Regions from separate parts of the Pseudomonas sp. GWSMS-1 genome, predicted to be linked through region 2. Evidence: predicted binding sites of a transcription regulator. Region 2 holds the regulator's gene; each other region holds the start of a gene.
The links. The regulator FliA, encoded in region 2, starts transcription of late flagellar genes. The targets are predictions, from matches to a motif close to CTAAAGTTTNNNNNNNNNNNGCCGNTAA.

Region 1 (7,443 bases), 420 kb from region 2:
CACAATGGCAATGCCCTGGAAGGCGAGAGCTCGAGGCGCCCCCCATCAGCGCGTAATACTGGGGATCGCGCCGCGCCCCGAACCTACGACCTGCGCCCAACGACAGCGAATAGAGGGCGCAGACCTAACAGTTACTCACACCGTGTAACGTCAGATTTACACTAATTCTGTGCAGGCCCCTGACAGCCAAGCTGAACGACCAGACAAGCCCCTGCGCCGCGACTAGAATCCCCGGTCTTTAGTTAGCAGCCTAAGCAAGGACCCAGCATGACCACCGTCAACCCGCGTCGCGGGTACATTCTCGGCATAACCGCTTACATCATCTGGGGCCTGTTCCCGCTCTATTTCAAAGCCATACAAAGCGTACCAGCGGTGGAAATCATCGTGCACCGCGCGCTCTGGTCTGCAGTGTTCGGTGCCTTGCTGCTGTTGGTGTGGAAGCACCCCGGCTGGCTACGCGAGCTGCTGGCCAACCCCAAACGCTTTGCCGTGCTGGCACTCAGCGGGCTGCTCATCGCCAGCAACTGGCTGGTCTATGTGTGGGCGGTGAATGACGGGCGCATGCTCGAAGCCAGCCTGGGCTACTACATCAACCCACTGGTCAACGTGCTGCTGGGCATGCTGATTCTCGGCGAGCGCCTACGCGGCTTGCAGTGGCTGGCCGTGGCCTTGGCCGCGCTGGGCGTGCTGCAGCAACTGTGGCAGGTTGGCAGCATTCCGTGGGTATCCCTGGTGCTGGCACTGACCTTCAGTTTCTACGGGCTGATTCGCAAACAGGCGCCTGTGGCGGCCCTGCCCGGCCTGGTGGTGGAAACCTGGCTACTGCTGCCTCTGGCAATCGGCTGGCTGCTGCTGAACCCCGTCGCCATGAGCACTCAAGCGGACTTCTGGAGCACCCCAGAAGCGCTCTGGCTGATCGTCGCGGGCCCGATCACCCTGGTGCCCCTGGTGTGCTTCAACGCCGCCGCCCGCCACCTGCCCTACACCACCCTGGGGTTTCTGCAGTACCTGGCCCCGACCCTGGTACTGCTGCAGGCGATCTTCCTGTTTGGCGAGCATTTCGACCCGAGCAAGTTGCTGGCCTTTATCTGCATCTGGGCTGGCCTGGCGATCTACAGCCTCGACGCCTGGCTGACCCTGCGCAAACGTCGACCTGTTTAAAAAACAACCAGCCCGCTGCAACACATAGCCCGCCTGGGCTGCAGCGGGTTGCCCCACGGTTATCCACAGAAGCATCCCCGGCCTTTGTGCACAACCCTGCGTTAAGTGCTTATTTTTTAAGCAGTTAATCAAAAGCCCCGGGGCACTAAGCAGTGCTCCGGGGCTCCTCATGCTACCCACAGAGTTATCCACACGGGGCGTGGATAACACCCACACGCTACTCCTCGACCCGCAGCTTCAGCTCCACCATCAGGTCATCGGCCAGGCTTTCCAGGTGCCCCTGCAGGTGTTCCAGGCTCAGGCTCTGCGGCACGCCCAGCAACGCTTGGGCTTGAAACAGCAGCTCGCCACTCATCGGCGCCGGCACCACCTCGGTGCTCAAGCTTTCCAAGTTGACGCCCTGACTGCTCAGCAAACGGGTGATATCGCGCACGATACCCGGGCGATCATTGCCCACCAGCTCCAGGTGAATCGGCTGCCAGATGCTCGTCGGCGCATCACCACCCAACGCGATCTGCACGCGAATACCTTGCGCCTGCAGCGCCTCCAGCGCCGAGACCAGCCCGGCATGCGCTGCCAGTGGCACATCGACCCGCAGAATCCCGGCGAACTGGCCGGCCATGCGTGACATACGGCTTTCCAGCCAATTGCCACCATGCTCGCTGATGCAATGAGCCACACGCTCGACCAGCCCGGGCTGATCCTGGGCGATAACCGTCAGTACCAGATGATCCATGTTCTGCTCCTTAATTCAGCGGCTGCTCAATTCAGCCCCAGCCAGTAAGTATAAAAGGCCTCATCACGCACATAACCCAGGCGCTCATAGAGGGCTTGTCCTGGCAGATTGCTCTTTGCCGTCTCCAACTGCAAACCGCAGGCACCGGTGGCTTCGGCGTGCGCGCGAGCGGCGTTCATCAAGGCCTCACCGACACCCTGACGGCGTGCCGGCTCGCAGACATACAAATCACTCAACAACCAAGCCGGCTGCAACGCTAGCGAGGCGAAAAAGGCATAGAGCTGAACAAAGCCCAATGCGCCGCCTTGCGCGTCACGGGCCAGCAGAATCGTCGAGTCGGCGTTGTCCAGCCGAGCGGCAATAAAGTTGCGCACCTGCGCTGCGGGTTTGGCCACGTTATAAAACCCAAGATAGGCGCCAAACATCTCGCTCAGCTCATCCAGGTCTGCGGCTGTGGCGGCGTGTATAGGCATAAGATTCGCACTCCCTAAAAGGTGCAGAGCAGTATAGGTAAGCCCGCACAAACAGATTGAGCGCGATAAACACAATTAACTGTGTACTGTTTTTTGCTTTATATGAAACAATATTAAGAGATTGTAGCGACAAAAAGTCGCACAGAGTGACTGCAAAGCACTTCCTAGTCGCAGCGCGACGCGCACCGACTGATTTTCCCCTGATCTTGATGTAGTATGCCGCGCCTCGGACTACATGACTTATTACCCATGTCCGACGCGGCTATTGAGTAGAGCTGAGCAGAGTGAGGCAAGTGATGACTGAACGCGTTCAAGTAGGCAGCCTGCAGGTTGCCAAAGTGCTGTTCGACTTCGTGAACAACGAAGCCATCCCCGGTACCGGCCTGAGTGCCGAGACGTTCTGGGCAGGTGCCGAAGCGGTCATCAATGACCTGGCACCGAAAAACCACGCCCTGCTCGCCAAGCGCGACCAGATCCAGGCACAGATCGACGCATGGCACCAAGCCCGCGCCGGCCAGGCCCATGATGCAGCGGCTTACAAAGCCTTCCTGCAGGAAATCGGCTACCTGCTGCCAGAGCCGGCTGACTTCCAGGCCACAACCCAGAATGTCGACGAAGAAATCGCCCGTCTGGCTGGCCCGCAGCTGGTTGTACCGGTGATGAACGCGCGCTTCGCCCTGAACGCCTCCAACGCGCGCTGGGGCTCGCTGTACGACGCACTGTACGGCACTGATGCGATCAGCGAAGAAGGCGGCGCCGAAAAAGGCCGTGGCTACAACAAGGTTCGTGGTGACAAAGTCATCGCCTTCGCCCGCGCCTTCCTCGACGATGCCGCACCGCTGGCTGCTGGCTCGCACGTCGACTCCACCGGCTACAGCATTGTTGACGGCAAGCTGGTCGTCGCCCTCAAAGGCGGCAGCAACAGCGGCCTGCGTGATGACGCGCAACTGGTTGGTTTCCAAGGCCCTGCCGAAGCGCCAATCGCCGTACTGCTCAAGCACAACGGCCTGCACTTCGAAATCCAGATCGACGCCAGCACCCCAGTCGGCCAGACCGACGCAGCCGGCGTTAAAGACGTGCTGATGGAAGCTGCGCTGACCACCATCATGGACTGCGAAGACTCCATTGCCGCGGTCGATGCCGACGACAAAGTCGTGGTCTACCGCAACTGGCTGGGCCTGATGAAGGGCGACCTGTCCGAAGAAGTGGCCAAAGGCGGCCAGACCTTCACCCGCACCATGAACCCGGACCGCGTCTACACCCAGACCGACGGCTCCGAGCTGACCCTGCACGGGCGCAGCCTGCTGTTCATTCGTAACGTCGGTCACCTGATGACCAACCCGGCGATTCTCGATGCCCAAGGCAACGAGATTCCGGAAGGCATCCAGGACGCGCTGTTTACCAGCCTGATCGCCGTGCACAACCTGAATGGCAACACCAGCCGCAAAAACACCCGCACCGGCAGCATGTACATCGTTAAGCCGAAGATGCACGGTCCAGAAGAAGTGGCATTCACCACCGAGATCTTCGGCCGCGTTGAAGACGTCCTGGGCCTGACGCGCAACACGCTGAAAGTCGGCATCATGGACGAAGAGCGTCGCACCACCGTTAACCTCAAGGCGTGCATCAAAGCCGCCAGCGAGCGCGTGGTGTTCATCAACACCGGCTTCCTCGACCGCACCGGTGACGAAATCCACACCTCCATGGAAGCCGGCGCCGTCGTGCGTAAAGCCGCCATGAAAAACGAGAAGTGGATCGCCGCTTACGAGAACAACAACGTCGATGTCGGCCTGGCCACTGGCCTGCAAGGCCGTGCACAGATCGGTAAAGGTATGTGGGCCATGCCCGACCTGATGGCCGGCATGCTTGAGCAGAAAATCGCTCACCCACTGGCCGGGGCCAACACCGCCTGGGTTCCGTCGCCGACCGCCGCCGCGCTGCACGCGCTGCACTACCACAAGGTCGACGTGTTCGCCCGTCAGGCCGAACTGGCCAAGCGTGAGCGCGCGTCCATCGACGACATCCTGAGCATTCCGCTGGCCAAGGACACCAACTGGTCGGCTGATGAGATCCAGAACGAACTGGACAACAACTCCCAGGGAATCCTCGGTTATGTAGTGCGCTGGATCGACCAGGGCGTCGGCTGCTCCAAGGTGCCGGACATCAATGATGTCGGCCTGATGGAAGACCGCGCTACCCTGCGCATCTCCAGCCAGCTACTGGCCAACTGGCTGCGTCATGGCATCGCCACTGAAGAGCAGATCGTTGCCAGCCTCAAGCGCATGGCACCGGTGGTTGACCGTCAGAACGCAGCTGATCCGCTGTACCGTCCGCTGGCACCGAACTTCGACAGCAACATCGCCTTCCAGGCTGCCCTGGAACTGGTGGTCGAAGGCGCCAAGCAGCCGAACGGCTACACCGAGCCAGTCCTGCACCGCCGCCGCCGCGAGTTCAAAGCCGCCAACGGCCTGTAACCCGCAGCTGAAGCCACATAAAAAACCGCCCTTCGGGGCGGTTTTTTATTATTGGCTGCCAGCAAAGCACAGGCACAGTGACTTGCATCAGGCTGGCGGCCTCGCTTTTGTTCGACAATTTCAAGCAGATACTCACTTTATTGGCTATAGGAATAGGCATGCCAGCCGAAACCATAATATAGCCATAACGGAATATGACTAAAAAATGACCGAAAAGCGGCATTACGCCACTATATGAACTCGGTATACTCCGCGCCCCTCTTTGGGTACATCTGCCATGTTGAAAAATCTCTCGCTGACACTGAAGTTCTTACTGCTGCCCGCCATTGCCTTGCTGGGTCTGCTGCTGTTCGTGGGCTACACCTCGCTACAACTGGCAAACAACGATGTGCGCCTGGTCACCCTGGAAACCAATAGTTTCCCGACCCTTGAGAAGGCCGATGCGGTGATCTTCCAGTACTCACGTTTACCGGGCCTGCTTAATAGCGCAGTCGCCGCCGGAGAGCTGGAAACCCTCGATGAAGCGCGCAAAGTCCTGACTGACATTGCGGACATGCAGCAGGAACTGCAGACCCTGGTCACCCAAGCGGACCGCCGTCAGGAACTGGACGCCTGGCGGAGCGCAATACAGCGTTACGCGGACAACGCCCTGCCCGCCTCAGAGCAGCTGATTAAAGGCAGCGCCAGCTTTGAAGACCTGGCGCCCAACCTCGGCCGCATGGCCAGTGACTTGGGTGAAGCGCAAAAACTCGGCAATGCGTTCCGTACCCATGCATATGAAGACTTTCAGGAAACCCTGGCGCAAACCCGCACGGACAACGCCACCACCACCCGCGTAGGCTTTGCTCTGTCAGCCATTCTGGTACTGCTAATCAGCATTGCTTCAGTGCTGGTAATTCGCGGCACCATGACCAACGTGCGTGGCGTGATCACCTCACTACAGGCAATCGCCCGGGGTGATGGCGACCTGACTCGCCGAGTGAATGTCGACTCCAATGATGAAATCGGTGAAATGATTCAGCTGTTCAACAGCTTTATCGACAAGCTGCAAGGCACCATCCGCCAGATCATCGAAGCTGCCAGCCCGCTCGCCGGCATGTCCCAGGAACTGTACCGGCTGACTCAAGACTCCAAGGAAAACTCACGTTCGCAGCAAGGCCATACCGACTCGATCAGCCGTGACATTCTGACGATGACCAACAGCATTCAGGAGGTTGCCCACCGTTCACAACAGGCCTCCGAAGAAGCCGGGGCAGCCTCGCAGCAGGCGGATCAGGCGCGCAAGAACATCGGCAGTCTGTCGAGCAGCATCAGCGACCTCGGCAGCAGCGTAATGGGTGCTGTCAGTGCCATGCAGCAGCTGGAAGAGGAAACCCAGCAGGTGGGCTCAGTACTGACCGTGATTCGCAGCATTGCCGAGCAAACCAACCTGCTGGCACTCAACGCCGCCATCGAGGCCGCGCGGGCAGGCGAGCAGGGCCGGGGTTTTGCCGTGGTGGCCGATGAAGTGCGCAACCTGGCCTCGAAAACCGCCGCCTCCACCGCCGAAATCCAGAACATCATTCTGCGTCTGCAGAACAGCGCCAATGGCGTACTCAGCGTGATGACCGCCAATGGCGAAAAAGCTCAGGCGAGCATCGAGCGCTCCGTGCAAGCCACCCAGATACTCGAAGCGATTGCCGGCGCCGTCGGCCATATTAATCAGCTTAATGCTGGTATCGCGCAGTTCACCCAGGAACAAATCGGCCTTTCCAGTTCCATCCAGCAAGATACACAAGTGTTGCAGCAGGACGCACAAGCAACCGCTCAAGGTGCAGAAGCAACGGCTCGTCTCGGCGAACAGTTGGTCAGCACAGGGGATCATCTGCGCGCGGCGACTGCCCAATTCCGCGTTTAACCTGAACACAGGAGCATCACTGCATGTTTAAAGCTCGTCTGCTTCCCTTGGCCATCTGCCTGGCCGCTGCTCCAGCTTTCGCGCTGGAGCAAGGCGAACACCGCTTCAATACCTTTGGTACGGTCGGCATCACCCACCTCGGTGGCGAAGATGATGGCCGTAGCTATGGCATCACCGGCCAAACCACTGACTCCTGGCGCGGCGACCAGCTGTCCAAATTCGGGGCCCAGATCCAGTACGGCCTGACCGATACCGTGGGCATCACTGCGCAAGTCACTGCCAAGCCGGCGCAGGACGACTGGCAGGCCAATATCGAGTGGCTGTACCTGTCCTGGCAGACAACTGACAACCTGATGCTGCGCGTCGGCCGCCTGCGCACCCCGGTGTACATGTACTCGGAAAGCATCGACGTAGGCTTCAGCTACCCGTGGCTGCGCTTGCCTGACGAGGTGTACAGCCAAGTCCAGCTGTCCAACTACGAAGGTGTAGACGCGGTCTACAACATGCCGCTGTCCTTCGGTTCACTGGCCTTCCAAGTCGCCGGTAGCCAAGCTAAAAACCGTGACATCTTCGCCTTCGATGAGATGCACGACATCGACTACGAGAAAGTCTTTGCCGCCAATATCAGCCTGGCCACCAATGACTTCGGTACCCTGCGCGTAGGGTATGTAGAAGCGGATCTCAGCACCGAGATCGAAGACT
Region 2 (7,443 bases):
CTGGCATACCAGGAAATTCCGGATAATAAGCAGGTCACCATCGTTGCGACGGTGGGGCAGAACTAACCGAGGTTACAGGCCATGCAGGTCAAACGCTTTTTCGCCGCCGATATGCGTACCGCCATGAAGCTGGTGCGTGATGAACTGGGTGCCGATGCCTCGATCATTGGCAATCGCCGGGTTGCTGGCGGTGTCGAGCTGACTGCCGCATTGGATTATCAAGTGCCTGCCGCGCCAGCCCGTCAGCCTAATCCGGCGCTGGAAGCCGAATTGCGCAAGACCCAGGCAAAAATCGCTACAGCTCAGGCTGAGCTGACCACGCGTACGAAAGTCGATGCCGGCAAGGATCGTCAGTTGTTTGGCGCTGCCGCCAGCGTGCCAGTCGATCGGTTGGCCGATGCGTTGTCTCCGGCGCGTGCTGCGCCTGCCGCCGCTGATCAGGGTGCCCTGGATGCCATGCGCTTCGAACTGCATGGCCTGCGTGAGCTGATTGAAGTGCAGTTGGGTTCAATTGCCTGGGGGCAGTTGCAGAGCCGCCAGCCGCAGCAAGCGAATCTGTGGCGTCGCCTGCAGCGCATGGGGCTGTCCGCTGAGCTGTCGAAAGCGCTGCTTGAGCGCATTGCCAATATTGCCGAGCCGCGTCAGGCCTGGCGCATGTTGCTGGCGCATCTGGCTCACGCGATCAAGACCCCGCAACAAGAACCGATGGAAGAGGGCGGTGTAATCGCCCTGGTGGGCCCGGCGGGTATGGGCAAGACCACGACCTTGGCAAAGCTGGCTGCGCGTTATGTGCTCAAGTACGGCGCGCAGCATATCGCCCTGGTCAGCCTTGATAGCTACCGCATTGGTGCGCAGGAACAGATCAAAACCCTGGGCCGTATCCTTAACGTGCCGGTCACTCTGGTCGACCCAGGCCAATCGTTGACCCAGGCCCTGGCACCGTTGGCGCGTAAGCGCGTAGTGCTGATCGACACCGCTGGCCTGTCGGCCAATGATCCAGCGCTGCGCATGCAGCTGGAAACATTAGCCAGCCGCGGAGTCAATGCGAAGAGCTATCTGGTGATGGCCGCGACCAGTCAGGGCCAAGTGCTGAAAGCCGCCTACCATAGTTATAAACGCTGCGGCCTGGTCGGCTGTATTATTACCAAGGCGGATGAAGCCACCAGTTTGGGTGAGGTTTTAGGTCTGGCTATTAGCCAGCGTCTACCGGTAGCCTATCTCGCTGATGGGCCACGCATTCCCGATGATTTGCAGATACCGCGCAGTCATCAGTTGGTGAGTCGGGCCGTTGGGCTGCAGGCGACCCAAGAACCGAGTGAAGATACGATGGCAGAGATGTTTTCCGGTCTTTACCAGCAGCCTACACGGCGTGCCAGTTAAGCTAAATATTATTGGAATTGAGCGGTGCTTAGCCGACCAAGTGGCTCCAGTCGACGTTAGACAAGGTATTAGAAATTATGGGTATGCATCCCGTACAGGTGATAGCGGTGACCGGCGGCAAAGGTGGCGTCGGCAAGACCAACGTCTCGGTGAACCTGGCATTGGCCCTGGCTGATCTGGGGCGTCGGGTCATGTTGATGGACGCCGACCTGGGTTTGGCCAACGTCGATGTATTGTTGGGGCTCAGTGCTAAGCGCACCCTGGAAGACGTTATCAGTGGCGAGTGCGAGCTGCGTGATGTGCTGTTGCAGGGGCCAGGTGGGATTCGCATCGTGCCTGCCGCTTCGGGCATTCAGAGTATGGTGCAGTTGTCGCCCATGCAGCATGCTGGATTAATCCAGGCATTCAGTGATATCAGCGACAACCTCGATGTGCTGATTGTCGACACGGCAGCCGGTATCGGTGATGGCGTAGTTAGCTTCGTGCGCGCCGCACAGGAGGTTTTGGTGGTGGTGTGCGATGAACCCACCTCGATTACCGACGCTTACGCCCTGATCAAATTGCTCAATCGTGATCACGGCATGAATCGTTTTCGGGTTTTGGCCAATATGGCTCACAGCCCGCAGGAAGGTCGTAATCTCTTTGCTAAGCTGACTAAAGTGACTGACCGTTTTCTTGACGTTGCCCTGCAGTATGTCGGTGCAGTGCCTTACGATGAGTCAGTGCGCAAGGCCGTGCAGAAGCAGCGCGCGGTTTACGAAGCTTTCCCGCGCTCGAAATGCGCGCTGGCGTTCAAAGCAATCGCTCAGAAAGTCGACGCCTGGCCTTTACCGGCCAACCCGCGCGGTCATTTAGAGTTCTTTGTTGAGCGTCTGGTGCAGCAGCCGATCGCAGACACGGCCATATGACAGCAGCCTCTGGACTTCGTATGTACAGCAAAGCGCAGGCGCAGGATTCCCAGCACCAGTTGATCGAGCGCTATGCGCCTCTGGTCAAACGCATTGCCTATCACCTGCTGGCACGCTTGCCGGCCAGTGTGCAGGTTGACGACTTGATCCAGGCCGGGATGATCGGCCTGCTTGAAGCGTCAAAAAAATACGATTCCAGCAAAGGTGCCAGTTTCGAGACATTCGTAGGTATCCGTATCCGCGGTTCTATGCTCGATGAGGTGCGTAAAGGCGACTGGGCCCCCCGTTCGGTGCACCGCAATAGCCGCATGGTCAGCGACGCCATTCGAAAAGTTGAGGCTAGAACCGGTCGGGACGCTAAAGATCAAGAGGTTGCGGCCGAACTCCAATTGAGTCTGGAGGATTACTACGGCATTCTTGGCGACACTTTAGGCAGCCGCCTGTTTAGCTTCGACGATCTGTTACAGGACGGCGAGCACGGCGAACTGGCTGAAGACGCTGGCAACCACCACCTAGAACCTTCTCGTGATCTGGAAGATGAACGCTTTCAGGCGGCCTTGGCGGATGCCATTGGCAATCTGCCAGAGCGCGAGCGCTTGGTGTTGGCACTGTATTACGATGAAGAATTGAACCTTAAAGAGATCGGCGCGGTGTTGGGGGTTAGCGAGTCACGCGTAAGCCAACTACACAGTCAGTGTGCCGCTCGTTTACGCGCCCGTCTGGGTGAGTGGCGCGCGCACTAAACTGCCCGCTCGCGCGGCTGGTTTCATGAATAAAGGCGCATGCAGGTTGCTGGGTGCGTTTGGGACTGTACGGAGGTCGACTTGGACAAAAACATGAAAATCCTCATCGTTGATGACTTTTCAACGATGCGACGGATCATCAAGAACCTCCTGCGTGACTTGGGGTTCACCAATACCGCAGAAGCCGATGACGGCACGACTGCATTGCCAATGCTGCAAAGCGGTAGTTTCGACTTTCTGGTCACGGACTGGAACATGCCTGGCATGACCGGTATTGATCTGCTGCGCGCTGTGCGTGCGGATGATCGGCTGAAAAGCCTGCCGGTGCTGATGGTTACGGCGGAAGCTAAGCGTGATCAGATTATCGAGGCTGCCCAGGCTGGGGTTAACGGTTATGTGGTCAAACCGTTCACTGCCCAGGTTCTGAAAGAGAAGATTGAGAAAATCTTTGAGCGGGTCAACGGCTGATGTCTGCCACGAGGTTCTATGGAGCATAAAAATCCTGCTCAGGGTGATCTTGAATCGTCCTTGAAGCACAGCGCTCGCCAACTGGTAGATAGCCTAGAAAAAGGCAACTTTGGTGAAGCGGTCCAGCTGATACATGACTTGAATAAGGCGCGTGACCGTGGCTTGTATCATGAGGTCGGCAAGCTGACCCGTGAGCTGCATAACGCCATCGTCAACTTTCAGCTTGACCCTCGTGTGCCGCATGCCACTGAAGTCTCGCAAATCACCGATGCCACCGAACGCCTAAATTATGTGGTGACGATGACCGAGAAAGCGGCCAATCGCACCATGGACTTGGTTGAGTTGAGTGCGCCGCTGGTTAATGACCTCAGTGCCGAAGCGCAAAGCCTGAGTGCTGACTGGGGGCGTTTTATGCGCCGCGAGATGAGCGCAGACGGTTTTCGTGAGTTGGCCAAGCGTGTTGAGCTGTTTCTAGCAAGCAGTGAGCGTGATGGCGCGAAAATTTCCGGGCACCTCAACGATATTTTGCTGGCTCAGGATTATCAGGATCTCACGGGGCAGGTGATCAAACGGGTCACTCAGTTGGTCACTGAGGTTGAAAGTAACCTGCTGAAACTGGTGCTGATGGCCAGTCAGGTTGATCAATTTGCCGGCATTGAGCACAACCACGAGCTGCTCCGCGCCGAACAAGAAAAACAAAAAGAGCCTTCCCACGGTGAAGGTCCGCAGATTCATGCCGATAAGCGTGAAGACGTCGCATCTAATCAAGATGATGTCGACGACCTGCTTTCTAGCTTAGGATTTTAGGAGCACACGTCTTATGAGCTTCGGCGCCGATGAAGAAATCCTCCAGGACTTCCTGGTAGAGGCCGGCGAGATTCTTGAACTATTGTCCGAGCAGCTGGTAGAGCTGGAAAGTCGCCCGGACGACATGAATCTGCTCAACGCTATTTTTCGCGGGTTTCATACCGTCAAAGGTGGTGCTGGTTTTCTCCAGCTTAATGAGCTGGTGGAATGCTGCCATATCGCAGAAAACGTCTTCGACATCCTGCGCAAGGGTGAGCGGCGCGTCGACTCCGCGTTGATGGATGTGGTGCTGGAAGCACTGGATGCCGTTAACAGCATGTTTACCGAGGTGCGCGAGCGTACCGATCTAACCCCGGCGACTCCTGCGCTGCTAGCCGCTTTGGCGCGCCTGGCTGAACCGGCAGGTGCTGAACCTGAACCGGTCGTGCCGGTTGAAGTGTCTGTTGAGCCTGCGCCTGAGCCCGTTGCTGGCGACATTACCGACAGTGAATTCGAGACATTGCTCGGTGCTCTGGATGAGCCGGCAGCAGCCGTTTCCAGTGCCGCCAGCAGCGATGAAATCACGGATGATGAATTCGAGTCCTTGCTTGACCAGTTGCATGGTAAAGGTCAGTTCGTCACGCCCGAGGCTCCAGCCGCACCTGCCGTGCCCGAGTCAACGTCTGGCAATGAAATCACCGATGATGAGTTTGAGTCGCTGCTCGACCAGCTACATGGCAAAGGCCAGTTTGTAGCGCCAGCCGCTTCGGCACCTGTTACACCGGCAGCCAAGGCTGAGCCTGCTGCAGCTGCAGCGAGCGGTGATATCACTGACGATGAGTTCGAAGCCTTGCTCGATCAGCTGCATGGCAAAGGCAAGTTTGTCGAGCCAGAGGCGATCAAAGCCGCTACGCCGGCGCCAGTTGCCAAGCCAGTAGAGCCCAGCAAAAGTTCAGCGCCGGCTGTTGCAAAACCTGCGGTCAAGGCCGAACCCGCCAAGGCGCCTGCGGTAGAAAAGGCCGCGCCGCCCAGCGAAGCGGAAACCACCGTGCGGGTCGACACTGCGCGCCTGGATGAAATCATGAACATGGTCGGTGAGCTGGTGCTGGTGCGTAACCGCCTGGTGCGCTTGGGTTCCAGCAGTGGCGATGAAGCCATGTCCAAGGCGGTGTCCAACCTGGATGTGGTGACGGCCGACCTGCAGACAGCGGTGATGAAAACCCGCATGCAGCCGATCAAGAAAGTTTTCGGGCGTTTCCCGCGTCTGGTTCGTGACCTCGCGCGTCAGCTCAAGAAAGAGATCAATCTGGAGCTGGTCGGCGAAGAAACCGACCTCGATAAGAACCTGGTCGAGGCGCTGGCCGATCCGCTTGTGCACTTGGTGCGCAACGCGGTTGACCATGGCATTGAAACCCCTGATGAGCGTGAAGCATCAGGTAAAGCGCGAGGCGGCAAAGTGGTGCTGTCCGCCGAGCAGGAAGGCGATCACATCCTCTTGTCGATCTCCGATGACGGCAAGGGCATGGACGCGGATGTATTGCGCGCGAAGGCCGTTGAAAAAGGTCTGCTGGATAAGGATGCGGCCGAGCGCCTCAATGAGTTCGAGTGCTACAACCTGATTTTCGCCCCCGGCTTCTCGACCAAGACGGAGATATCCGATGTCTCCGGTCGAGGTGTGGGCATGGACGTGGTGAAAACCAAAATTAACCAGCTCAACGGCACCGTCAACGTATTTTCGGTGAAGGGGCAGGGGTCGAAGATTGTCATCAAGGTGCCGCTGACCCTGGCGATCATGCCGACGCTGATGGTGATGCTGGGTAATCAGGCGTTTGCCTTCCCGCTGGTTAACGTTAACGAAATCTTCCACCTTGACCTGTCACGCACCAATATTGTGGATGGTCAAGAAGTGGTGGTTGTGCGTGATAAAGCCTTGCCGCTGTTCTATCTCAAGCGTTGGTTAGTCGGCAATGCCGCCCACGTAGAGCAAGGCGAAGGACATGTGGTGATTCTGACCGTCGGCAGCCAGCGTATTGGCTTTGTGGTCGATCAGTTGGTGGGCCAGGAAGAAGTGGTGATCAAACCGCTGGGCAAGATGCTGCAGGGCACCCCAGGCATGTCAGGCGCGACGATTACCGGTGATGGCCGTATTGCTCTGATTCTTGACGTGCCGAGCATGCTCAAACATTACGCGCGACGTGTCTGATTGTTCGCGGCGCGGGTATTTGTCGCGCCGCTTAGGAGTTGTATATGGCTGTTAAGGTGTTGGTGGTAGATGACTCCGGTTTTTTTCGTCGGCGCGTGTCGGAAATTCTCTCAGCTGATCCGAATATCCAGGTAATCGGCACCGCCACTAACGGTCGTGAAGCCATCGAGCAGGCGCAGGCGCTCAAGCCTGATGTGATTACCATGGATTACGAGATGCCGATGATGGATGGCATCACGGCCGTGCGTAATATCATGCAGCGCTGCCCCACGCCGGTATTGATGTTCTCCTCGCTGACCCATGAGGGCGCCCGTGTAACCCTGGATGCCCTTGAAGCGGGTGCCGTGGACTTTCTGCCGAAGAACTTTGAAGACATTTCGCGTAACCCCGAGCGGGTTAAGCAACTGCTCTGCGAGAAAATCCATACCATCGCTCGCAGCAACCGCCGCAGCCTGAGTCCGCAGCCTGCGGCAACACCGGCTACCCCCGCCAGACCAGCGGTTCGCCCCGCCCCAACGACCAGCACACTGGGTCGGCCTGCGGTTGCACCTGCCCCTGTTCCTGCGGCCGTTTCGAGTGCTACACCCAAGCGTAAGCCGTATAAATTAGTCGCTATCGGCACCTCAACGGGTGGGCCGGTGGCGCTGCAGCGTGTGTTGACACAGTTGCCGGCTAACTTCCCCGCGCCGCTGGTGCTGATCCAGCATATGCCTGCAGCCTTCACTAAGGCGTTTGCCGAGCGCCTCGACAAACTGTGCCGTATCAGCGTCAAAGAGGCTGAGGATGGCGATGTGCTACGGCCTGGGCTGGCGCTGCTGGCCCCTGGCGGCAAGCAGATGATGGTCGACGCCCGCGGCATGGTGAAGATCCTGCCGGGTGACGAGCGCCTTAACTACAAGCCCTGTGTCGATATCACCTTCGGCTCTGTGGCTAAGTCTTATGCGGACAAAGTGCT
Region 3 (7,443 bases), 2.4 Mb from region 2:
CTGCGTTGAAAGGTACGCTCGGCGATATCGCCCCAGGCCGCGGCTAGGTGCTGAAGCATGTCGTGGCTGAATCCCTCGGGGACGGTCAAGCGCGACTGGTTCAGGTTTTCCGCAGGCAGCAGTAAATGTTCCTTGATGGCGTCCACCAAGTGGCCGGGGTCGATCCCTAGGGCGTTGTGCAGTTCGCTCTTTTGGAACAGCGAGATGTAGCGGGGGGGCCGTCCAGTTGCGGAGCAACCGCGAACAAACTGGAGGGTTCGTCGCCCGCCTGCAGGGTGACCAGCGTACTCCACGGTTCGAGCACTTCGGCCAGGCGTGCAATGGCGCTCTGGCGCATTTGGTTGCAGCGTGCGCAGCCGAGCAGCAGGGCAACCAGGTAGCTTTGCTCGGTACTCAGGCCTTGGGTGTGTAGGGCTTGGTTGTCACGAATCATGGCCTTGTGCAGGTCGCGCTTAAGGGCTATCTGGTACAGCTGGTGCAGCTCAAGCCAGAGCCCCTCGGGAACCGGGCAGTACAGTTGGCTGGCGCGAATCAGTGGCCCGCACAGGCTGTGTGTGGCGCGCTGCAGGGCGATGGCAAGCAGCTGCTGGCGCTCGCGGCCAAGTTGGGTCGCCTGGCGCGCGACGATCAGTTTGTAGCCAATGGCCAGGTGGTTTTGCAGGGCCTGGCAGAGGTTGGCAACCTTGCGCGGACGCTCATCAAGAACAATGGCTTGCTTAAGAAAGTGTTTTTCCAACTGCTTGCAAACGAAGTAAACCTCTGGGCGAAGGATCTCCAGCAGTTGCAGGCGATTTTCCGAGGGCGTCAGCAACTGATTGAGTTCGACTAAGGCTTGGTAGAGCTGGCGTGCAGTTTCACCAATATTGGCTTTGGGCAGACCATCGACCCATTTCTTCACGTCACGAGGGCTGGCGTCGCAGAATGACAGGCTTTGCTTGTCCGGCGTGGTGACACGCAGCAGCAAGTGAGAATTCTGTTTATCCATCTAAATCGAATACTCCAGCGCACAGGCAAAACTGATCGGGTTATCAATTATGGTTCGACTCTAGCAGCATCTCGCCCGCCCCGCAGCCATGTCCTTGGCCGTATTGCCAGGCTGGCGCGGGTTGCTAATCAGTCGGAATTCGTTGGTGTGCCTGGTCTTCGTGAGCCAAGGCCCACTCTGCTCAGTCGCTCCTGCACTGTCTGCGTCTGCTGGCAGTGCAGGCTGCACATGTCAGGCGCTTGGTGAGGCGAGGCGCTGGCCCATCAGGACTGGGCTGTTGGCCGTCAGCTCTGCGGCCCATTGCACCTGTTCCGGGCCAAACAGCACGATAGCCGTGGATCCCAGCTTGAAGCGGCCCAGCTCAGCGCCTTTCTCCAGGCGGATCGGCGCGCGTGCGGCGTCATCGTACTTGAACGTCTTCAATTCGCGCTTGGGTGGGGTGACCAATCCTGCCCAGACGGTCTCGATTGATGCCACGATCATCGCCCCGACCAGCACCACCGCCATCGGGCCGCGCTCGGTGTCAAACAGGCAAACCACCCGCTCATTGCGGGCAAACAGTTCAGGCACATTCTCTGCCGTGGTTTGATTGACCGAGAACAGCCGGCCAGGCACGTAGACCATCTCTTTCAGCGTGCCGGCCAACGGCATGTGAACGCGGTGGTAGTCCTTGGGCGACAGGTAAACAGTGGCGAAATCACCGCCCATAAAGGCTGCCGCGCGCTGGGTATCACCACCCAGCAACTCGATCACGCTGAAGCTATGGCCCTTGGCCTGGAAAACCCGACCTTGTTCGATTTTGCCGAGCTGGCTGATTGCGCCGTCAGCAGGGCTGAGCACTGCACCAGGGCTGCTGTCGAGTGGGCGTGCATCCTCTTTCAAGGCGCGAGTGAAGAAATCATTGAAGTGAGCAAAGGCCGTCAGGTCTTCGACCTGGGCTTCGCTCATGTTGACCTGGTACTGCTTGGCGAACCAGCCGATCAGGCGGTTCTTGAACCAGCCAGCGCGGCATTCGGCGGCGCAGCCGATCAGGCGTGAGAGCAGATGGTGCGGCAGCAAGTACTGGCTGAGGATGAACAGGCGATCTTTCATTGGGTTTCCTTAAAAGTGGTAGGCGGTCTGGCGGGGCTCAGCGCTCGACCGGAGTGTCCGGATGGTTGCCCCACTCGCCCCAGGAGCCGGCATAGGCTTTTACCCGTGGATAACCAAGGATCTTGGCGACCAGGTAGGTAAAGCCAGAGCGGTGGTGGGTCTGGCAGTGGGTAATGATTTCTTTGTCGGGCGTGATGCCGAGGCTGTCGAGTTGCGCCTGGATGTCCTGACGAATGCGCAGTGCGCGGGACGGGTCCATGCCCGCGGTCCATTCAAAATTGACCGCGCCGGGGACATGCCCGGCTTTCTGCGCTAGGATTTTCTCGCCGCTGTATTCGCCGGGCGAGCGGGCATCCCAGATCGCCAAATCGGTGGCGCCGAGACGGCTTTGCAGGTATTCGCGGGTGGCCGTGGGTGTGGGGTCGATATTCAAACGTATGGCTTGCGTGCCGGCTGGCGGCACAGCGGTACTCAGCTCGCGTTTTTCTGCCTGCCAGGCCAGCAGGCCGCCGTCTAGGTAGTGATAGTGGCGATGGCCGATTACATCCAGCAGCCAGATAAAGCGTCCGGCCCAGCCGCCGCCCTCATCGTCATACACCACGTAGACAGCATCGGGATTATGTCCCAGCTCGCCGAACAGTTGCTCAAGCTGCGCCTGCTCAGGCAGCAAGCCGGGAGCTGGCTGCTGGCCCAGCTGAGTACGCTTGGGGTCGACAAAGCGTGCGCCAAGGATGTGGCCAGCGGCGTAGCGCGCCTGGCTGGTCAGGTCGACCAGAATCAGCTCGGGCGCCTCCAAGCGGCTGGCCAGTTGGGCGGGTTCGATCAGCAAGGGCAACTCAGCGAAGGCGGTCATGCCGGGCCTCTTTCGACGGGAAAGGACGGATTGTAGCGGAAAGCCTATCGCCCGCGGTTGGCAAAGCTGGCGAGGGCACGCTCAATGCATTGCACGGTTTTGCCGAAGCCCTGCACGCTGGTGTCGCTCAGCGCCCGGCCACCCTGGTCTGCGAAGATCAGCATGACCACGCGGTTGTTGCTGGCGATCGAGCGAATCAGCAGGTGTTCGCTGGGGAACAGGTTTTTCAACGTGCCCGGTAGTAGGGCGGAAAACTGCGCGATGTTGGCGGGGCTCAGCTTCAATTGCGCCGGGGCGCTCAGCAAGCGGCGCAGCACCTGGCTTTGCTGTGGGTCGAGGCTGAGGCTGGCTGCTGCCTTGTCTAGGCCGCTCTGCTGCTGGGCGATTAAACGGGTGTGGTTGCGATCCGCCAGCAGGATCAACACGCGCTGCATGCCGCAGGCTTGAAGGGCTTGATTGGCGCAGGCGGTGAGTTGCAGCACATTGGTAAAGGCGCTGGGTTGGGCGAGCAACTGCGCGCAATGCTGGCGCCACTCGCTGACGAGTGCGGCGCTGGGTTGTGTGGCAGTGGCTTGCAGGTGCCGCGCCGACCACGGCCACAGCAAGGCTTCGGCCGGGTGCCAGAGGTCTGAGCTGGGCATCAGGCGGGCGCTGCTGACGGCGTTCTGGTGCAACAGTTGCTGCACGTTATCGAGTGGCAGCTGCAGGAATAAGCCGGTCAGGCGCTGCCAGCGCAGGCTATGCGGGCCGTTCCAGGCATAGTGCCCAGAAATCGCCAGGCCATTGGCCAAGAGAATACTGTTGGCTGGCAGGGTCAGCCAGCGGCGCAGGTTGCTATCCGCGTCCAGGCACTGTTGCTGATGCAGCGGATGTTGATTGTCACGGGCGATGTGCAGGGCTTTGACCAGTAAGCGCCTGTCGTTGACCAGTAAGCGATACCCCTGGGTTATCCATTCCGGCAGGTTCCACTGCTCGCTCAGCGCCAGGCATAGTTTCAGCAGAGGCACGCCGAGCAACTCCTGCTCAACCTTGGTCGCCGCTTCACCGTTGACCAGCACCCGCTGTTCCCATTTATCGAACAGTTCCGGGTGAGCGGCCAGCAGGGTCCAGATTGGTGCGAGAAACAGCAGGCTGCCCCAGTGCACTTCCTGCCACAGGCGCGCCAGGCGGCCGGCGAACAGGCCGTTGGCCTGCTGGCAGGCATGCTGGCTGACCAGCAGGATCTGCCGGAGTGCCTTTGGTAGCTCCTGCTCGGGCAACGCAGGCAGGCGATTAAGCAACTCTTCGGTGCGTTTGATGCCGAGACGGCTGATGGCGGCTTCGAGGCTTTCAGTCCGCTCGCTGAGCCCGCTGCTCTTGCGGTTGGCCTCGCGCATGACGTTGAGCGCCAGGGCCGGGCAACTCTGCATTAACTCCGCCAGTTCGCGCATCGAGCGATTACTGTCCGCCAGGGCACGACGCAGCTGCTGTTGGCTGTCGGTTGAGGCAGGCAATAGCTGGCTGTCTAGCTGCTTGAGCCAGTCTGTCAGGTTGCGCGGATGGTGGGTGGGCTTAGGCATGTGTATTGAGACAAGCTGGCTTTTGACCTTAACTGGCTATAGTCTCGCGCAAAACTTCCGATAAATAGAAGGGTTGTTTTGCAAAGCCCCTTCTACCCTCTCTGGCAAGTGTCTTTCTATGGCAAAAATCATCGGCATCATTGTTGTATTCGCCAGCGTACTGGGAGGGTTTATCCTCTCGGGCGGCAAATTTATGGCGTTGGTCCATCCCTTCGAAGTGATGATCATTGGCGGCGCTGCATTGGGGGCCTTTCTGCAGGCCAACCCCGGCAGCATGTTTATGCAAGTGTTCAAGAAGTCGCTGAGCATGTTCAGCTCCCGCTTCACCCATCACTATTACCTGGATGTGCTTAAGCTGCTTTACGAAATTCTCAACAAGAGTCGCCGTGAAGGCATGATGGCCATCGAGGCTGATGTTGAAGACCCTGCCGCCAGCCCGATATTCAGCAAGTACCCCGGCATCCTCAAAGATCAGCGGATGACCGCTTTTATCTGTGATTACCTGCGCATCATGTCGTCCGGCAACATGGCCCCGCACGAGCTTGAGGGGTTGTTTGACATGGAAATCACCAGCCTCAAAGAAGAACTCGAGCACCCAGCGCATGCCGTGGCGAAGATTGCCGACGGCATGCCCGCGATGGGGATCGTGGCCGCGGTACTGGGTATTGTGATTACCATGTCGATCCTGGCCGAGGCGGATAACGCCGAGATCGGCGAGAAGGTTGGCACCGCACTGGTCGGCACCTTCCTCGGGATCCTCGCATCCTATGGCTTCTTCGGCCCACTGGCTGGCTCGCTGGAACACGATGCCAAAGAAGAACTGAACGTCTATGAGGCAATCAAGGCGGGCTTGGTGGCTTCGGCCTCAGGCATGCCGCCATCGCTGGCCGTCGAATTCTCGCGCAAAGTGTTGTTTCCGGCGCATCGGCCAAGCTTTTCCGAGCTTGAGCAAGCCATGCGTGGGAGCTAGAGCGCCGCATGGAAAACAACCAGCCGATCATCGTCAAACGCGTCAAAAAGGTTGCTGGCGGCCACCATGGTGGTGCTTGGAAAATCGCCTTTGCTGACTTCGCCACGGCGATGATGGCGTTCTTTATGGTGATGTGGCTGATGTCATCGGCCACGCCAGAGCAGAAAAAACTTATCTCCGGCTATTTTCAAGACCCCGTCGGCTTTTCCGAAAGTGCCAGCCCTTATGTGATCGACCTTGGCGGTACGCCTACCCCCGCGCCTGATAAAACGCTTAATGATGTTCCGCAGGATGAAGGTACTCCTGCCGAGGATGCGCGGGCGGATGTGGATAAGCTGCAAGCTGAGTCGATAGCCGAGGAAGTTGAGCGTGAGCGCCTGGAGTTGCTGCTGCAAGAGCTGCAAAACAAAGTGGAGGAAAACCCTCAGCTGCAGAACTTTAAGGATCAGATTCTTTTCGAAATCACCCAGGACGGCTTGCGCATCCAGATTATGGATGCTGCTAATCGGCCGATGTTTGCCTCTGGCAGTGCACGGTTGCAGCCTTATTTCGAGGACATTCTGCTGGCCATGACGGACACGATTGCGGCGGTGCCGAACAAAATCAGCGTCAGTGGCCACACGGATGCTCAGCCCTTTGCAGGGCGCGGTGGTTATGGCAACTGGGAGCTGTCCGCGGATCGCGCAAATGCGGCGCGGCGAGTCTTGGTGGCGGGTGGCTATGATGATGCGCAGGTGGCGCGTGTCGTGGGGTATGCCTCGTCGGCGTTGTTTGATCGCGAGAACCCGCTCAACCCGGTTAATCGCCGTATCGATATAGTGGTGCTGACGAAGAAGGCCCAGCGGGCCATTGAGGGCGCGCAGAGTGATGTCAGTGCAGGCGATGCGCTAGTCGCGCCTGGCGAGCCCGATGCGGCGGCGCCTAGCGCGCCGGGTGATCCGTTGCCCGATGGGCAGCTACGCGAGCGACTGAATATCTTCGAAGACGGTGTGCTGCAGTTCGATCAGCCTACCGAGTGAGCTGGCGTTTTACAGAAGGCCGCGACATGTCGCGGCCTTTTTTGTTGATGGCCTGCCATCCCTGGCGGCCACCTTGCGGGTCGTCGCGGCGCGATGTTAAAAAACGCTCCGGCGATTTTTCAGTAATCGGCTTCCGGCAGGCTCGCCAGGATTTGCCGGTAGCTGGCCATGCGTTGCGGGTGCAAGCGACCATCTTCCAGTGCCTTGAGCAGGGCGCAGCCCGGTTCGCGGTCATGTTTGCAATCGCGGAAACGGCATTGCCCGATCAGCTCACCGAACTCAATAAAGCCGGCTTCAACGTCATCGCGGCTGACGTGCACCAGACCAAACTCACGAATCCCCGGGGAGTCGATCAACTCGCCGCCGCCGGGGAAGTGGAACAGGCGTGCCGTGGTGGTGGTGTGAGTGCCGAGGCCGGAAAGCTCCGAAAGCGGCCCGACGCGGGTGTCTACATCCGGTAGCAGGGTGTTGACCAGCGATGATTTGCCGACCCCCGACTGGCCGACGAAGACGCTGACGTTGCCATCGAGCTGTTGCTTGAGCTGATCCATGCCGTCGCCGTGATGCGCCGACACTTCCAGCAGTGGGTAACCCAGTTGGCGGTAGACGTCGAGCATGGCGTTTAGCGCGATGCCATTCTGCTCGTCGATCAGGTCGGCCTTGTTCAGCAGCAGCAGTGGGCGGATGCCGGCGTGCTCGGCGGCCACCAGGTAGCGATCGATTAGGTTGGCGTGTGGCTCGGGCAGCGGGGCGAAGACGATCACGATCAGGTCAACGTTGGCCGCCACCGGTTTCAACTGGCCGCGGGTGTCCGGGCGGCAAAGTTCAGTGCTGCGTGGCAGCTGCGCAACAATGACCCCAATGCCTTGATTGCCGGCGCGCCACACCACCTGGTCGCCAGTCACCATGGTGGGCAGGTTAGCGCGTAAGTGGCAGCGGAATACCTGGCCGGCCAGCTCGCCGTC
Region 4 (7,443 bases), 680 kb from region 2:
ACATCAGCCGGGTCAACCAATGCCCGCTGCCGCAGGAGTTCGAGACGTTTGCCCGCAACAACCCGCAAGCGGGCATGCCGTTCGCGGTGACTGGTTTGACTGAGACCGACTATCAAATGCTGCAGGCTTGGATCGAGCAGGGTGCGCAGGTCGATCAACAAGCGCTGCAGGCCAGTGCGGCCGAAGCGCAGCAGATCGCCACCTGGGAAGCCTTTATGAACGCCCCCGGCGCCCGTGAGGCGCTGGTTTCCCGTTGGCTGTATGAGCATCTTTTTCTTGCCCATATGCATTTCACGGGAGGTGAGCCGGGGCATTTCTTTCAGATGGTGCGTTCGCGCACGCCCAGCGGTCAGCCAGTGGACATCATTGCTACGCGCTTGCCCAATTCCGATCCAGGCAGCGAGTTCTACTACCGCCTGACGCCGGTGCAGGGGGTGATTGTGCACAAGACCCACATCACCTATGCGCTGAGTGCGGCCAAGCTGGCTCGGGTCAAGGAATTATTCTTCGCCAGCGACTGGCAGGCCGACGCTGTACCAGGGTATGGCGCCCAGCGCCGCGCCAATCCGTTTGAAACCTTTGCCGCGATTCCGCCGCAGGCGCGTTACCAGTTCATGCTGGATAACGCCGAATATTTCGTGCGCACCTTTATCCGGGGGCCGGTGTGCCGCGGGCAGATTGCCACGGATGTGATTCGCGATAATTTCTGGGCGGTGTTCCAAGACCCGCAGCACGATTTGTACATCACTGACCCGGCGTACCGCGAGCAGGCCAAAGACTTGCTGGCCATACCCGGGCAACTCGACAGCCTTACCGACTTGCTGGGCATTTGGCGCAGCTACCGCAATAAGCGTAATGAGTACGAAGCGTTACGTATGCAGCGTTATGCCGACGCGCCAGCGCCGAGCTGGTCGCACATCTGGGCGGGCAACGATAACGCGTTGCTGTCGATCTTCCGCCAACATGACAGCGCCTCGGTGCGCAAAGGCCTGATTGGCGAGGTGCCGCAGACGATCTGGTGGCTGGACTTCCCGTTGCTGGAACGCACCTATTACCAGTTGGTGGTGAATTTCGATGTGTTCGGCAATGTCTCCCATCAGGCGCAAACGAGGCTGTATTTCGATTTGATCCGCAATGGTGCGGAGGTCAACTTCCTGCGTTTGATGCCTGCGCAGTCGCGTCAGGCCTATTTAAGCGATTGGTACCAGAGCAGCGGCAAGCTGAAAATCTGGCTCGATTACCAGGCGATCGATACTAAAACCCCGAGTGCCTTGCGCTTGGCGGGCGGCGATGCCAAACGTAGTTTTGTCGAGACCTTACTGGAGCGTTACGGCAGCCTGAATGCGCGCCCAGATCCGATCAATCGTTGCAGCGGTGCGCATTGCCATCGCCCGGGTGTGGACCCCGAGCTGCAGCGCGCGGAACAATCTTTGAGCCGTTTAACGGCTAAGCCAGCGGGTGCGCTCAAAGTAATCGACCAACTGCCCGAGGCCACTCTGCTGCGGGTGGAAATGCCCGGTGGGCAGCGTGAGGTTTACAGCCTGCTGCGTAACCGCGCGCACACCAATGTGGCGTTTATGTTGGGCGAGGAGCTGCGCTACCAGCCCACGCTGGATACCTTGACGGTTTATCCCGGGGTGCTCAGCAGCTACCCGAACTTTATCTTCAATGTTCAGGTTGAGCAGGTGGCGGAGTTTGTCAGTGCGATGGAGCAGGCCCGTGATACGCCGGCATTCGAACAGGTGGTTGAGCGCTGGGGGATTCGCCGTACTCATCCTGAGTTCTGGCGTTATTTCCACGATATGTCAGCGTATATCCAGCAAACCGAGCCCATTGAGGCCGGTGTGCTGGACATGAACCGCTACGAGAATTTGTAACCGGGAGGGCGGCGCATGGCTAGGCAATGCGCCGTTTCAGGATTAGCGGTTGAAGCGCTCGACCAAGGCGTACTGACCTTGAGCGGTGGCGGTTAGAGCCTCACTGAGCATCGCCGTGTCATGCGCCTCACCGGCTGTTTGGTCGGCCAGTTGAGCGATGGTGGTGATGCTGCGGTTGACCTCATCAGCTACCGCGCTCTGCTCCTCAGCCGCGGCGGCAATCTGATCGGCCATGTTGGCAATATTGGCAACGGCTTCACTGATACCCGCCAGTGCGTCGTCGGCTTGCTGCACGCGCACAACACCTTCTTCGGCCTGTTTACGGCCGATTTCCATGGTCATGACTGCTTCTTCGGCGGTGCGCTGCAGCTTTGCGATCAGTTGGTGAATTTGCCCGGTGGATTCGGCGGTGCGCTGCGCCAGTGAGCGCACTTCATCAGCCACCACGGCAAAGCCACGGCCCATTTCGCCCGCACGAGCGGCCTCGATGGCGGCGTTGAGTGCGAGCAGGTTGGTCTGGTCGGCGATGCCTTTGATGACATCGACTACACCGCCAATTTCATTGCTGTCTTGGGCCAGGCGGGTCACCGTTTCACCGGTATCACCGACCGATTGCGACAGGCGCTGAATCGCTTGGCGGGTTTCACTGGCAATGGTGCGCCCAGCGCTGGTCAGGCGATTTGCATCCTGAGTGGCGATGGCGGTACGCGCCACGTTGCTCGCCACTTCCAGAGTGGTGGCGGCCATTTCATTGATTGCAGTGGCCACCTGATCGGTTTCATTGCGTTGGCGCTCAAGCCCGGCGGAGCTGTTATGTGCCAGGGTATCGGCCTGCTTAGCCTGCAGGGTGAGCTGTTCGGCGGTGTCCTGCAAACGGGTCAGACAGGTTTTCAGGCGCGCTTCCTGGCTGAGCGTCGCCATTTCCAGGCGACCCTGAGCACCGCGGCTGTCGGTGTACATCTGCGCGATCAGCGGGTCAGAAGTGGTCTGGTCAGCCAGACGCAGCAGGCGCTTGAGGCCACGTTGTTGCCAGCTCAACCCGGCCAAGCCCAGCGGTATCGACAGCGCCGCCGCGAGGGCAAAGCCCCAGCTGGAATCAAGCCAAATACCGATAAGAAAGCCAATCTGACTGATCAGTATAAAGGGCAGCCAGCCCTGCAGAGTTGGTAGCCACTTATCCTTACTCGGGACGGCGGACTTACCGCTGTTGATGCGCTGATACAGGGCTTCTGCGCGACGCACCTGTTCGGCGGTTGGCTTGACCCGTACGGATTCGTAACCCACTACCTGGTTGTTTTCCGTCACGGGCGTGACGTAGGCGTTAACCCAGTAATGATCGCCGTTCTTACAACGGTTCTTAACAATCCCCATCCACGGCCGGCCGCTTTTCAGGGTGTCCCACATGTGCTGGAACACCGCAGGCGGTACGTCGGGGTGACGTACCAGATTGTGCGGCGCACGAATCAACTCATCGCGGGTGAAGCCACTGATCTCGACAAACGCGTCATTGCAGTAGCTGATCTGACCTTTGAGGTCAGTCGTCGAGATCAGTCGTTGCTGAGCAGGGAAGCTACGTTCGCGCTGAGTGACCGGCTGGTTGTTACGCATGGCAATTATCCGTCGTTGTAATGCCTCTTCATCGGCCAATGGCGGGCGAAGTTGAGGGCGAAATCCGTGCCGGCGAGTTTAACCGCTTTTTGAATGGCGTCACATTTATGCCATGGTCGTGGTCGTCCTTGACCTGATGGTGTTTTTTGCCCGGCACGTAAGGCTCTCGGGCGGAGCTAGTGGCTGGCGATCAACTGCCGCAGTACGTAATGCAGGATGCCCCCGGCCTTGAAGTATTCCACTTCGTTGAGGGTGTCGATGCGGCAGAGCACTTCAATGCTGTCGCGGCTGTTGTCCTCGCGCAGGATGTCCAGGGTTAAGGTCATGGACGGGTGGAGTTCAACACCATCCAGGCCGCAGATGTTGAGTGTCTCTTTGCCCGTGAGGTTGAGCGTTTTGCGGGTTTGCCCGGGTTTAAACTGCAACGGCAAGACGCCCATACCCACTAAATTGGAGCGGTGGATGCGCTCGAAGCTTTCGGCAATGACCGCTTTGATGCCGAGCAGGTTGGTGCCCTTGGCCGCCCAGTCGCGGCTTGAACCGGTGCCGTACTCTTTGCCGGCAATGACCACCAGCGGGGTGCCGGCCTCCTGATAGCGCATGGCGGCGTCATAGATCGACAGCTGCTCGCCACTCGGCACGTGCAGGGTGTTGCCGCCTTCTGCGCCGCCGAGCATCTCGTTACGGATGCGGATATTGGCGAAGGTGCCGCGCATCATCACGTGATGATTGCCGCGCCGTGAGCCGTAGGAGTTGAAGTCGACCGGCTCGACGCCCTGTTCACGCAGGTAGCGCCCGGCTGGGCTGTCGGCCTTGATGTTGCCGGCGGGGGAGATGTGGTCAGTGGTCACCGAATCGCCAAGCAGGGCAAGAATACGCGCTTGGTGAATGTCACCAATATGCGGTGGCGCCTCGGCGATATTCTCGAAGAACGGTGGATGCTGGATGTAGGTCGAGTCATCCTGCCAGCTATAGGTGGCGGTTTGCGGTATGTCGATGGCCTGCCACTCGGCATCCCCGGCGAACACCTCGGCGTATTCCTTGTGGAACATCGCTGTGTCGACCTTGAGGATCGCCTCGGCGATTTCCGCCTGGCTCGGCCAGATGTCTTTGAGGTAAACCGGCTGGCCATCCTTTCCCAGCCCCAAGGGTTCAGAGGTTATGTCCATCCTTACCGTGCCGGCCAGCGCATAGGCGACGACCAAGGGCGGTGAGGCCAACCAGTTGGTTTTCACCAGCGGATGCACGCGGCCCTCGAAGTTACGGTTACCGGACAGCACTGAGGCGACGCTCATGTCAGATTGCTGGATAGCCTGCTCGATGGGCTCAAGCAGCGGCCCGGAATTACCAATGCAGGTGGTGCAACCGTAGCCCACCAGGTCGAAGCCCAGCTCATCCAGATAGCGGGTCAGGCCGGCGGCATTGAAGTATTCGGTGACCACCTTGGAGCCCGGTGCCAGTGAGCTTTTCACCCACGGCTTGCGCTGCAGGCCTTTCTCCACGGCTTTTTTCGCCAGCAGGCCGGCGGCCATCATCACGCTGGGGTTGGAGGTGTTGGTGCAGGAGGTAATTGCAGCGATGACCACGGCGCCGTTTTTCAGGCGATGCATCTGTCCCTCATGTTCATAATCCACCTCGCCAACCTGGGTGGCGCTGCCGATCGCAGCGCCACCACCCCCTTCGTCGAGCAGGCGTGATTCCGCGCCTGCATTGGGCTTGAGTTGCAGCCCAAGAAAGTCATCGAAAGCTTGTTTGACCTGGGGCAGGGCGACGCGGTCCTGTGGGCGTTTTGGCCCGGCCAGGCAGGCCTCGACGCTGCCCATGTCCAGCTCCAGGCTGTCCGTAAATAACGGCTCAACCCCGCTCTCGCGCCACAGGCCTTGGGCTTTGCAGTAGGCCTCAACCAATTTGACGGTCTGCGGCGGCCGGCCGGATAGGCGCAAATAGCCGAGGGTGATGTCATCGACCGGGAAGAAGCCACAGGTGGCGCCGTATTCCGGGCCATGTTGGCGATGGTGGCGCGATCCGCCAGCGGCAGGTCGGCCAAGCCGTCGCCATAAAACTCGACAAACTTGCCGACGACGCCTTTGCTGCGCAGCATTTGCGTGACGGTTAGCACCAGGTCGGTGGCGGTGATGCCTTCCTTGAGTTTGCCGCTGAGCTTGAAGCCAATGACCTCGGGAATCAGCATCGACACGGGCTGGCCGAGCATTGCCGCTTCCGCCTCGATGCCGCCGACACCCCAGCCGAGAATGCCGAGGCCGTTGATCATGGTGGTATGTGAGTCTGTACCAACCAGGGTGTCGGGGAAGGCGAAAGTTTGACCGTCTTCTTCTTTGGTCCAGACGGTGCGGCCGAGGTACTCCAAGTTGACCTGGTGGCAGATGCCGGTACCCGGCGGCACCACGCTGAAGTTATCGAAGGCATGCTGGCCCCAGCGTAGGAAGGCATAGCGCTCGCCGTTACGCTGCATCTCGATGGCGACGTTCTGTTCGAACGCGTTATGTGTGGCGAATTGGTCGACCATTACCGAGTGGTCGATCACCAAGTCAACGGGCGATAGCGGGTTGATCTTCTGCGGGTCGCCGCCAGCCTTGGCCATGGCGTCACGCATGGCCGCGAGGTCGACCACGGCGGGCACGCCGGTGAAGTCCTGCATCAATACGCGGGCGGGGCGGTACTGGATTTCGCGCTCGGAGCTGCGGCTCTTTAGCCAATCGGCCATGGCCTGCAGGTCGTTGCCGGTGACGGTTTTACCGTCTTCCCAGCGCAATAGGTTCTCTAACAGAACCTTCAATGACATCGGTAACTGGTCGATGTTGCCAAGGGATTTGGCGGCTTCAGGGAGGCTGAAGTACTGGTAGCTCTGGCCTTCTACATCGAGGCTGCGTTGGCTATTCAGGCTGTCTAAGGAAGGCATTGCGCGTCTCCTGTGGCTTGTCACTGTGCAAGCCGGTTGGTGGCTGCAGACTGTTCACCCTAGCCCTGCTTGCCCAGGCTTGCCATTTAAGGGTGCCTGGCGGCTTGGCATCTCAGCCGGTTTGGGTGGGTGTGGCAGCCATGTCTGTACACACTGGACAGGTCGCGGGGGCTAAGGGTTCCCGAGTCGGCTATGATGCGCGCCTTGAGGAGAGCCCAGATGAATACCCCCGCAATTAATACCCTGCTACTGCACTGCCGTCCCGGTTTCGAGAACGAGGTGTGTGCCGAGATCGCCGAGCATGCCGCGCGCCTGGATGTGGCCGGTTATGCCAAGGCCAAGCCGAGTACCGCTTGCGCTGAATTTATCTGCACCGAAGACGATGGCGCCGAGCGTTTAATGCGTGGGGTTCGCTTCAATCAGCTGATTTTTCCGCGGCAATGGGCGCGTGGAGTGTTTATCGACCTGCCTGAGCTGGATCGCATCAGCGTGCTGCTCAGCCACCTGAGCGGTTTCCCCGTGTTTGGCAGCCTGTGGCTGGAAGTACTGGACACCAACGATGGCAAGGAACTGTCGAATTTCTGCAAAAAATTCGAAGCGCCCCTGCGCAACGCCCTGACCAAGGCCGGCAAGCTGGTTGAGGATGCACACAAGCCGCGCCTGCTGCTGACCTTCAAGAGCGGCCGCGAGGTGTTTGTCGGCATGGCCGAGGCGAATAATTCGGCGTTGTGGCCCATGGGCATTCCACGCTTGAAGTTCCCCCGTGAGGCGCCGAGCCGTTCGACCCTCAAGCTGGAAGAGGCCTGGCACACCTTTATCCCCCGCGAGCAGTGGGATGAGCGCCTGTCGGGCGACATGACCGGTGTTGACCTGGGTGCTGCACCGGGCGGTTGGACCTATCAACTGGTCAAGCGCGGCATGCTGGTCACTGCCATCGACAACGGCCCAATGGCCGAAAGCCTCATGGATACTGGGTTGGTGCAGCACTTGATGGTCGACGGCTTCACCTGGAAACCCAAGCAGCCGGTGGACTGGATG

Region 1: a site for FliA is predicted at 4,989-5,016, ahead of ACEPAJ_RS05480 (methyl-accepting chemotaxis protein). Genes of this name have one in related genera too.
Region 3: a site for FliA is predicted at 4,526-4,553, ahead of motA (flagellar motor stator protein MotA). Genes of this name have one in related genera too.
Region 4: a site for FliA is predicted at 3,514-3,541, ahead of ACEPAJ_RS10725 (methyl-accepting chemotaxis protein). Genes of this name have one in related genera too.

Annotation. Positions count from the first base shown of each region.
Region 1 is NZ_JBMHHV010000005.1:452,139-459,581, reverse strand. Features, by position in the region: gene rarD (EamA family transporter RarD) at 268-1,161, shown strand; gene ACEPAJ_RS05495 (glycine cleavage system protein R) at 1,379-1,897, opposite strand; gene ACEPAJ_RS05490 (GNAT family N-acetyltransferase) at 1,924-2,370, opposite strand; gene ACEPAJ_RS05485 (malate synthase G) at 2,667-4,844, shown strand; gene ACEPAJ_RS05480 (methyl-accepting chemotaxis protein) at 5,122-6,741, shown strand; gene ACEPAJ_RS05475 (porin) at 6,765-7,443, shown strand, end outside.
Region 2 is NZ_JBMHHV010000005.1:870,454-877,896, forward strand. Features, by position in the region: gene flhA (flagellar biosynthesis protein FlhA) at 1-66, shown strand, start outside; gene flhF (flagellar biosynthesis protein FlhF) at 82-1,380, shown strand; gene fleN (flagellar synthesis regulator FleN) at 1,458-2,288, shown strand; gene fliA (RNA polymerase sigma factor FliA) at 2,285-3,031, shown strand; gene ACEPAJ_RS07540 (chemotaxis response regulator CheY) at 3,125-3,499, shown strand; gene ACEPAJ_RS07545 (protein phosphatase CheZ) at 3,518-4,306, shown strand; gene ACEPAJ_RS07550 (chemotaxis protein CheA) at 4,320-6,488, shown strand; gene ACEPAJ_RS07555 (protein-glutamate methylesterase/protein-glutamine glutaminase) at 6,533-7,443, shown strand, end outside.
Region 3 is NZ_JBMHHV010000005.1:3,279,990-3,287,432, reverse strand. Features, by position in the region: partial or broken gene ACEPAJ_RS19115 (molecular chaperone) at 1-985, opposite strand, end outside; gene asd (archaetidylserine decarboxylase) at 1,217-2,077, opposite strand; gene ACEPAJ_RS19105 (rhodanese-like domain-containing protein) at 2,115-2,930, opposite strand; gene ACEPAJ_RS19100 (HDOD domain-containing protein) at 2,975-4,489, opposite strand; gene motA (flagellar motor stator protein MotA) at 4,608-5,459, shown strand; gene motB (flagellar motor protein MotB) at 5,468-6,478, shown strand; gene rsgA (small ribosomal subunit biogenesis GTPase RsgA) at 6,598-7,443, opposite strand, start outside.
Region 4 is NZ_JBMHHV010000005.1:1,552,170-1,559,612, forward strand. Features, by position in the region: gene ACEPAJ_RS10720 (fatty acid cis/trans isomerase) at 1-1,877, shown strand, start outside; gene ACEPAJ_RS10725 (methyl-accepting chemotaxis protein) at 1,920-3,485, opposite strand; partial or broken gene acnA (aconitate hydratase AcnA) at 3,662-6,405, opposite strand; gene rlmM (23S rRNA (cytidine(2498)-2'-O)-methyltransferase RlmM) at 6,640-7,443, shown strand, end outside.